2 regions of the Pantoea sp. X-Soil-OKNW-556 genome follow, and region 1 is predicted to be linked to the other one. Evidence: predicted binding sites of a transcription regulator. Region 1 holds the regulator's gene; the other holds the start of a gene.
What was found. Region 1 encodes Fur, which represses iron uptake genes when iron is present. Its sites were predicted from a motif close to ATAATAATGAGAACNACTATCAA; they were not measured.
Positions count from the first base shown of each region.

Region 2: a site for Fur is predicted at 2,598-2,620, ahead of AC6I8T_RS08280 (TonB-dependent siderophore receptor). Genes of this name have one in related genera too.

Region 1 covers NZ_AP035990.1:1,264,418-1,269,556, reverse strand. The annotation lists gene pgm (phosphoglucomutase (alpha-D-glucose-1,6-bisphosphate-dependent)) at 1-410, opposite strand, end outside; gene seqA (replication initiation negative regulator SeqA) at 436-978, opposite strand; gene ybfF (esterase) at 1,226-1,990, shown strand; gene ybfE (LexA regulated protein) at 2,159-2,434, shown strand; gene fldA (flavodoxin FldA) at 2,563-3,093, shown strand; gene fur (ferric iron uptake transcriptional regulator) at 3,450-3,896, shown strand; gene AC6I8T_RS05730 (hypothetical protein) at 3,954-4,349, opposite strand; gene glnS (glutamine--tRNA ligase) at 4,585-5,139, opposite strand, start outside.
Region 2 covers NZ_AP035990.1:1,783,769-1,788,907, forward strand. The annotation lists gene AC6I8T_RS08275 (oxidoreductase) at 1-416, shown strand, start outside; gene AC6I8T_RS08280 (TonB-dependent siderophore receptor) at 459-2,558, opposite strand; gene AC6I8T_RS08285 (IS4 family transposase) at 2,715-4,022, opposite strand; gene treA (alpha,alpha-trehalase TreA) at 4,224-5,139, opposite strand, start outside.

The DNA.
Region 1 (5,139 bases):
AGTGCGCCACCGCGTTTGTTGTGCTCAAGGATCGCGTTGGAGATAGCAGGCGTCGGCGTGTAGCCGTTGTCCTGCTGCACAATCACATCGACGCCATTAGCCGCCAGCACTTCCAGCACCGACAAAATCGCCGGTTCCGACAGCGCATGGGTGTCTTTACCGACATAGCACGGACCGGTGATGCCGTTCTTCTTACGATCTTCCGCGATGGCCTGCGCAATCGCCAGAATATGCATTTCGTTGAAGCTGTGACGACCTGCGCTACCACGGTGACCGGAAGTACCAAATTTCACCGCATGTTCAGGGTTATCCACATCCGGCTTCAGGACGTAGTACTGAGAGGTTAATTGTGCAACGTTAATCAAATCGCTCTGCTGGGCGGGCTGCCCGGCACGGGGGTGATTGGCCATTGGCGCTTCTCCCTGACGCTTCGGTTTAAATGGTGCCGCAAACTTTCTCTGTCAGTTCCTGCGGGAACTGCATGGCTAACATGATGTGTTCCACCATGCTGCATTTGCGACCGGTATTGGTATTGGTGATCACCCAGTACGGTGTGCCGGGCACATGCTTCGGCTTAGTATGGGTGCCATTTTGCAGCAGCGTATGCTCATCACCGGCAAAATAGACGCGGGTGCGTCCTTGCAGTGACGCCGTGGCATCCGCAAAGGCTGCGGGATCAAGACGATAGAGCGTTGACAACACCAGCATAAAGCGATTAACCGCCTTTTTCTGCTCTGCATACTCATCGGAAAGTAACAGTTCACGTACCGCACGAACGCGATCCTGCGGACGGGCTTGCGTTGCGACCGGCTGGGCTTCTTTGGCCGCAACGGCGACAACAGCAGAGGTTGCAGGGGCACTCTGACCGGCAGTGAACTTCAGCATGCGGCGCAAAATTTCGGAGGCGCTTTCACCAATGTGCTGGGTGTGGCTGGCAATATAACGGTAGAGTTCTTCGTCAACTTCAATCGTTTTCATCTTTTTCCGTACGATTCTGGCAAATGACAGAACCACGCATTTCTGCAAAGGCCTTAGCAAAATCCTGCCGTGCAAAATGTGAGCGGGCTCTAACATGAGGATTATAAAGTTAAATCCCAGGCGGCCGATAGCGCTGGCATCGTTTCAGGGCAAAAGTCGGAATATGCCCTAATGCCCACCAGGTTGGCTCCTGAGCAGGTGGATTCATGATAACCTAAGCGAAGCTCACAACCGTAAGAACTTTGCCATGATTTTGAATGCCCGTCTGGAAACTGAACAATCTGCCCCTGATGCTCCTCCAATTCTGTTAATTCATGGCCTGTTTGGCAGCCTGGATAACCTTGGCGTGCTGGCGCGTGGCCTGCGCGATGCCCGTCCCACCTTGCAGGTGGATGTACGCAATCACGGTCTGTCCGCGCGCAGCGACGAGATGAACTATGCGGCGATGGCGCAAGATATCGTTGACACTCTTGACGCCCACGGCCTCGATCGTGTTGGCGTAATCGGCCATTCGATGGGTGGCAAAATTGCCATGACGTTAAGTGCCATTGCGCCGGAACGCATTGAAAAGCTGGTGATGATTGATATCGCGCCGGTGGATTATCAGACACGCCGCCATGATGAGATTTTTGCTGCTATCCGTGCCGTAAGCGCCGCGGGTGTGACACGTCGCGGTGAAGCCGCCGAGGTGATGCACACCCTGTTGGAAGAAGAAGGGGTCATTCAGTTCATTCTGAAATCGTTCCAGGATGGCGAATGGCGCTTTAATGTGCCGGTGCTGTGGGATAATTACGCCACCATTTCCGGCTGGAATGAGGTTCCTGCATGGCCACATCCGGCGCTGTTTATTCGCGGGAGCGAATCGCCTTATCTGGACAATCAACATCGTGATGCGTTGCTGCGCCAGTTTCCACAGGCGCATGCGCATGTCATCAGTGGTGCCGGTCACTGGGTCCATGCTGAAAAACCTGAGGCGGTTTTGCGCGCAGTTCGCCGCTTTTTTGTACTGTAAAAGCAAAAGCTTGCCGCAAAACGTTTAAGGTTGGCGTCGCAAGGAGTGCTGGAGTATGATGTCGCGCTAAAAATTTGCCGCGGATGATTTTTTCACCGTGGCTGGGCCGATAATGTATAAATTGCGCAGCGCCTTTCCGCCGTTCGCGCCCACTCAGTTTTACAAAAAATGGCAAAAGAACAAACTGACCGCACCACGCTCGATCTCTTCGCTGATGAGCGACGTCCCGGTCGCCCCAAAACCAGTCCGCTAACGCGTGACGAACAGTTGCGCATTAACAAGCGCAACCAGCTAAAACGCGACAAAGTGCGTGGTTTACGTCGCGTGGAGCTAAAAATGAGCAGTGAAGCGGTTGACGCGCTTAATACTCTGGCAGAGCAGCAGAACATCAGCCGTAGCGAATTGATTGAACAAATGCTGCTGGCGCAACTCAAACTGTCGTAACACACGCAGACCGCACGCAGGAACACAAAGTCTCGGCTTTACAAGTTCCGCCACTTTGCCCGGTCTGCTATCATTCGCTTAACTGTGCATTCAACCCATATATCAGGATTTAAGAGGTTACTTAACTCATGGCAATCGTAGGCATTTTCTTCGGCAGCGATACCGGCAATACTGAAAACATTGCAAAAATGATCCAGAAACAACTGGGTAAAGATGTGGCCGAAGTGCATGACATTGCCAAGAGCACCAAAGAAGATCTCGAAGCATTCGATATCCTGCTGCTGGGCATTCCGACCTGGTACTACGGCGAAGCGCAATGTGACTGGGATGATTTCTTCCCGACTCTGGAAGAAATTGATTTCAATGGCAAATTAGTCGCGCTGTTTGGCTGCGGTGACCAGGAAGATTACGCTGAATACTTCTGTGATGCTATGGGCACCATCCGCGATATCATCGAGCCAAACGGCGCGGTGATTGTGGGACACTGGCCGACCGAAGGCTACCATTTCGAAGCCTCGAAAGGTCTGGCAGATGACAAACACTTCCTCGGTCTGGCGATCGATGAAGATCGTCAGCCTGAACTGACCAACGAACGTGTTGATAAATGGGTGAAACAGATTTTCGATGAGCTGCAACTGAAAGAGATCATTGAAGCCTGATCCCCTGCCCTCCTCAATGTGGGCGCTGGCTCACATTGAGTTAAAGGAATTTCCTATAAAAATAATAGCTACTGTTTTTTAACTTTTTCCCGCAAATCTGTAGAATACCCGTAACGGTCATCCGCTTATTCCTCTGGCATCAGAATGAGGCTGAGTGAAATGGAAACAAAGACCTGCACGATCCCCGCCGGCGTTAGTGACATTTCTCCTTACAGCCACTGGTGATTTTCAGGACATTGCCTTGGTTTTCATTTCACTGCTTGAGTTCTATAATGAGACGCAAATGAGAATGCGCGTGATCGACATTCAAGGCCCTGCGCCGCAAGTGACTAGCTAAGTAACAGGACAATATCCGCATGACTGACAACAACTCCGCATTGAAGAAGGCTGGCCTGAAAGTCACGCTCCCCAGACTGAAAATTCTGGAAGTGCTTCAGGAACCCGAATGCCATCACGTCAGCGCGGAAGATTTGTACAAACGCCTGATCGACATGGGCGAAGAGATTGGTCTGGCAACGGTTTATCGCGTTCTTAACCAGTTTGATGACGCGGGAATCGTGACCCGCCATAACTTCGAGGGTGGTAAATCCGTCTTTGAACTGACGCAACAGCATCACCATGACCACCTGATCTGCCTGGATTGTGGCAAAGTGATCGAATTCAGCGATGAATCCATTGAAACCCGTCAGCGCGAAATCGCCACACGTCACGGTATCAAGTTGACTAACCACAGTCTGTACTTGTACGGCCACTGTGCGTTGGGAGACTGCCGCGAAGACGAGACGCTCCACGACAAGCAATAAAATGTGCTATGCAGTATAAAAAAACCGGTGCCTGGCACCGGTTTTTTTATGGCTGCTTCACTGCACCAGCGTTTCCTGTAAATAACGCCAGCGCGGAATTGAGGTACTGCAATCCAGCACCGCCAGTGAGATGCGGCTCTGGTTAGTGCCGTTCATCATTTGCAATTCGCGATACTGAATCGTCACTTCCTTGCTTTGTTGCGAGATGATGGCATGTTCGCTGGTGGCGATACGCATCCCTTCACGTTGACCACGCAGTTGACGGAACAGCACTTCCGTCGCATTGAAATCCAGTTGCTTGCCCTGCGGTGTCACCATTTTGAAATCCGGGTGAAAGTGCGAAAGGAACAATTCAATGCTGTCGTCGGTGCTATCCGACTGATTAAAAATACGTTCGATAAGTTGATGTAATACCACTACGCTGTGTTTGGCTTCCTGAGCGAGACTTGTCATTTTTTTTCCTTTATAACCCGCGGAGCAACGTCTGAGAGCGCATAGCCTACCTGAAAAAAAGTTTTTAACACTCGTAAATTGATTAATTATGTTAAAGTCAGATTAGTTGCAAATCCCGGTAACAAGCACGTTTCGCAAGCCACAGAATAAAAGATGGCTAAACTCAAATTACAGCCAATAAAAAAGGGCGATTTCTCGCCCTTTTATCAGGATATGGGGAAAACGACAAAAAGGATTAATCGCCGATTTTCGCCCAGGTATCACGCAAACCGACAGTACGGTTGAATACCAGCTTAGAAGGCTGCGAATAAACGCTATCTGCGCAAAAATAACCTTCACGTTCAAATTGATACGGCGCAAGCGCTACTGCATCACGCAGACCCGGCTCAACAAAACCTTGTTTGATTTCCAGCGAGTTCGGGTTGATGGTGGTGAGGAAATCCTCTGCCGCACCTGGGTTCGGTACACTGAACAGACGGTCGTACAGACGGAATTCCGCAGGCAGCGCATGGATCGCCGAAACCCAGTGGATCACACCTTTCACTTTACGGCCATCAGCCGGATCTTTGCTCAGGGTATCGACGTCACAGGTACAATAGATGCAGGTGATATTGCCTTCATCATCTTTCGCTACGCGCTCGGCACGGATCACATAAGCATTACGCAGACGGACCTCTTTACCCAGCACCAGACGTTTGTACTGCTTGTTGGCTTCCTCACGGAAATCAGCGCGATCGATCCACACCTCACGACTGAACGGAACCTCACGCGTGCCCATTTCCGGTTTGTT
Region 2 (5,139 bases), 520 kb from region 1:
ATACGCCACTCGGTGCCTGGTATCATGGCACCAAGTTCGCACTGGAGGCCATCAGCGACTGTCTGCGCATGGAAGTGCAACCTTTCGGCATCGACGTAGTGGTGGTTGAACCGGGGGGAATTCGCACTGAGTGGGCCGATATTGCCGCCGACAAGTTGCGCGAGGTTTCTGGCCAGGGAGCTTATGCCGGGCAGGCGAAGTCGATGGCCGAATCGATGGGTGGGGAGGCGGGCCGTAAACGTCTGTCTCCGCCAACGCTGATCGCCGACACCATTGCCAGAGCGGTAAAGGCACGCCGCCCCAAAACGCGCTACGCCGTCGGTTTCGGTGCCAGACCGTTGCTCTTCCTGCGTCGCTGGTTATCTGACCGTGCGTTTGACCGCTTAATGCGTCTGGCAACCGGGGTATCGCGCTGATTCAGACCGCATCTGATGATTTCAGCAGATGCGGTCGGGGCATCAGAAATCGTACCCGATGGTCGCTGTCACGGTGCGTTCCGCGCCGCGGTAGCAATAACCGGTGCCATAGCAGGCGGCGAGATATTTACGATCGGTCAGGTTATTACCACTGACCTGCAACCATGCACCTTTCAGGCTGCTGTTCCACGCGGCCAAATCGGCACGTAATGACGCATCAAACAAGGTCACCGAAGGCAAACGCGTGGTGTTTTCGTTATCCGCCCACTGCTTACCAATGTACCGCACGCCAGCTCCGGCACTCAGACCGTAGTCGAACTGATAATGACCCCAGAATGACGCCATGCTGTTGGGGGTGACATACGGAGTATGGCCGTCGTTGCCATCAACAGAATCTTTAAAGCGCAGATGGTTCAGCGTATACCCGGCGATGGTGCTGAAGCGTGGCGTAATCTGGTTACGTGCTTCCAGCTCGATACCCTGTGAATGGACCTTGCCCGATGGCGTATAGGTGCCGGAAATCACATCACGGTTGGCAACATCATTCTGCGTCAGGTCGTACACCGCAATCGAATACATATCGCGTGTGCCAACCGGCTGATACTTCACGCCGGCCTCGTATTGTTCAGAGGTCGTCGGTTTTAGCTGGTTGCCGTAGGGGTCGGTCAGAGAAGCAGGGGTGATGGCCTGGCTCCAGCTGACATACGGGGAGAGTCCATTATCGAAGGCGTACAGCAGGGCGGCACGGCCACTAACGTGATCATCCTGGCGGCGGCTGGTGCCATTTTCTGAAACGATGCGGTCATAGCGGCCAGACAGATCAAGGTGCCAGCGGTCCAGTTGCAGTTCATCCTGCAAATACAAACCGGTTTGATAGTAACGACGCGTCTCAGCTGTCCAGTCGTAGTCCGGCATGCTGCCCACTGCGACGCCGGTCCACGGATTGAGTGAGCTGGCGTAGCCGCTGGCGCTGAGAATATCGTTCTTATAACGATGATATTCCGCCCCGAGAGTGACGCGGTGTTGTACCGCACCGGTGGTGAAATCCGCCTGCAACTGATTATCGGTTGCCCAGGCTGACAGCGACGAACGCTCGCCAGAATAATAGCGCGTCAGCAGGTCCGGGTTAGTTGCATCCCAGCCAATCTGGTAGACCTGATCCAGATCGACATTCGAGTGGCTGTAGCTGCCGGTGGAGTGCACTGACCACACTTCATTGAAACGATGGGAAAAGTCGTAGCTGTAGATCTGCTGATGACGTTTGAACTGATCAAGCGCGCTATCGCCTTCATAAAAACTGTCGCTCAGTTTGCGGCCATTGTGACTGTAGAGCGTACCTTCGGCAGGCACCGAACCATGATAGCCGCCTGACGGATCTTTTTGCAGATAAGCGCGCAGGATCAGGCTGGTATCGTCATTGGGTTGCCACATCAGCTGCGGCGAAATGGCGTATTTCTCTTCGCGAGTATGGTCGTATTGCGTGTCGCTGTTGCGGGTAATGCCGGTCAGGCGAAATGCCCACTGATCGTTAATCGCGTTGGTGTAATCAAAGGCCGCGCTGTTGGTCGCGTTGGTACCGGTCGACAGGCGGAAATGTCCCTCTTCAGCGAATTGCGGTCGTTTACTCACCATATTCACCAGGCCGCCGGGCACCGTCTGGCCATATAACGCCGACGAGGGGCCTTTAATAATATCAATGCGATCCAGGAACCAGGGATCCACTTGCAGGATATTAAAGCTGCCGCCATCGCTCATGACGCGCAGGCCATCAAGGAAGGTGTTATCGACATCACCGCCGTGGAAGCCACGCAGCGAGATGGTGTCGTAACGGGTTGCTGCGCCGCCAAAGTTGGTAAACACGCCAGGGGTGTAATTCAGCGCCTGGTTAAGATCGGTCGCGCCCTGATCTTCCATCTGCTGGCGCGTCACCACCGAAATGGACTGCGGCGTGGTGATCAGCGGCTGGTCGGTTTTACTTGCGCCGCTACTGCGTGTCGCCAGATAGCCTTGCGTGGGGGAGGTGGCGCTCTCCTGCGGTTGTGCGGTGACCACCAGCGTATCTTCAGCAAAACTGATGCCGGGTAACGCCAGGGCCAGTGCGCACAGCACGCGGCAACGATTGAGGGTAAACAGGCAGGTCATCTTAGTTCCTTCGAAAGAAATGAGATAATAGAAATCGTTATAAGAGTGAGAATTATTATCTTTTCGATAAAGGCGTTTCAAGATGTAAATGAGGGTTTGATTAACCGGGCATTGCGTAGCGGCGCGATTTATCGCGTAATGCTTGTCAGTTAAGCCTCAGTCATGCCGGAACGCATAGCGTTTCGGCCTCTTTTTTACCGCCCGTGGATAATGCCTCTGCCTTCGCTTCGGAAGCACGAAGCTTCCTGCCATCTCCATTATTTCATTTATTATTCGCGGGATTTTTCCCGGTGCTACGGCGGGCAGGATGCTTAGCTGGCCCGTCAGATAAAGCGCGGCCTGCTTAAAGCCCATCTGATAAGGTTCCACATTCTTCAGGCTGTAAGCCATCTGCGCCATCATAAAGCGCAGGAGATTGTACGCCAGTGCAACGCCCCATAACTCCTGTCTCACCAGCTCCGGTTTTTTACTTCTCAGCGTCAGTTCATTGTTCAGTAGATGCTGTTTCATCTCCCGGAAGCCATGCTCGATTTCCCAGCGATACCCGTAAAGCTCAACGATATCCGCCTTCGGATAACGACGCGCATCGCACATCGAGGTCAGGATTTGTACTGTTTTCCCGTTAACCTGCTTGCTTATCAGCCGCGCCGTCAGTGTCTCCGGCGCATCTTTCCATTTTTTGCGCGCCTGCCACGACAGGTCGAACTCTACCAGCTCGTGGCCTTTGTCCAGCTTTTTCAGAACCCGGTACTTTGCATCTTTACGCAATGGAAGCATCCAGTGTCGCCCTGTCCCGGATGTCTGCCAGTAGTGCAGCAGGCCGAGCGCATAGAAGCCTTTATCCAGTATAGTCAGTGAGTTATCGGGAGTCTGTTTCACCAGCCCGGCGGCAAGGTCAACTTCGCTGGTTTCTGTCACACTGCCAAAACTCACACCTGACAGCAGATGGCTGGTCACTTCCATCTGGCAGACCATGCGTAACTGCGGCCAGTCAGAGCGGCTGTGTATATTTGCCGTTCGTCCAAAAGCGGCATCGTTTTCCGGCGTATCGGGCGCACGCCATAGCGTGCCATCGACGGCCAGCAGGGTCAGACCATTCCAGTTCGACAAGGGTGTTTTGTCGAACCAGAGCTGGCGGGACTTCTCAAAAACCAGACGAACAACATCTTCACCGAGTCGCTGACGCGCCTGCACCACGGCGCTGGGCGCGACAAAAGGACGTTTACCCGGTAACACGATATCCAGATGAGAAACAATCTGGTTCATGGAAAGCGAACGAAACAGGGACATGCCGGTAACAGCCCAGACCATCATATCCATTGGGAGGCGGCGTTTTCGCAGAGTCACGACACCGGTATCAACCAGACATTCATCAATGAGTTCGGGTGAGAGCAGATCGGAAAGCGCAGAAAATTCTTTCGGCGTAAAGTTCAGGACGGTATCGAGAGCCTGGCTGAGTAACATAAAAAAATCCGTAATCCCCGGGAGATTACAGATTTTTGCAGAACTACAGGATCGTTCAATCGATCATTTCATGCTTAACTGATCGGCATTACGCGATTTATCGCGCGGTTTTTACCGACATCGAACGCGGAAATGCGTGATAAATCGCGCCGCTACGATGGATAAATAGCCGGATCGAATGACCCGGCCAGGAGAGAAGGATTACGGTTGTGTCGCGGTCAGCGTGGGCATATTCGGAATGTCGTGCGCGCTGTCGCAGGTTTTCTCTTTTGGACAATATTTGTCGAGCAGCATCAGGGTTACGCCGTTGGTCCAGCCAAAGCCATCCTGTAACGGATACTCGCCCCCGCCGCCACCGCCGAGTTTCGCCCCTTCCACCACGTATTTCTCAACCAGCTTATGCTCCTTGTCATAGGTCATCTGTACGTTCTGTAAAAAGCGCTGACCAATCTGCTGGGCCAGTTGCGGCTGCTTATAATGTTCCAGTCCGGTCACCGCGACCCACTGCAACGGAGCCCAGCCGTTAGGGGCATCCCACTGCTGGCCGTTATTGATGGTAGTGGTCACCAGCCCGCCGGGTTTCAGCAACTGTTTTTCCACGGCAGTAGCGGTGCGATCCGCCTGTTTATCGCTGGCGAGTTGCAGATATAACGGGAACAACGCCGCCGCCGTGAGTTGTGGATGAACCTGCTTACTTTGCCAGTTGTAGTCGGCGTACCAGCCATGCTGCTCATCCCACAGATAACGATTGATCGCCGCCTGGCGGGTTTCCGCTTTGCTGGCAAACTGCTGCGCCCGATCATTGTGATGCGCCAGCTTCTCGGCTTTAGATAACGTCTGTTCCAGATGGAACAGCAGGCTGTTGAGATCGACCGGGGCCAGTTGGCTGGTACGAATGGTCGCCAGATTGTGCGCATCGGTAAACCAGCGTGAGCTGAAGTCCCAACCGGATGCTGCGCCGGCGCGCAAATCGCGATACACCTGCGCCTTATCACGCTGCGTCGCTTTCTTCGCGGTATTCACGTCATCCAGCCAGGATTCGGTACGCGGCACATCGCGATCGTCCCAGTAACGGTTGAGTAGAGTACCGTCGCTCAGTTTAATCACCCGCTTACTG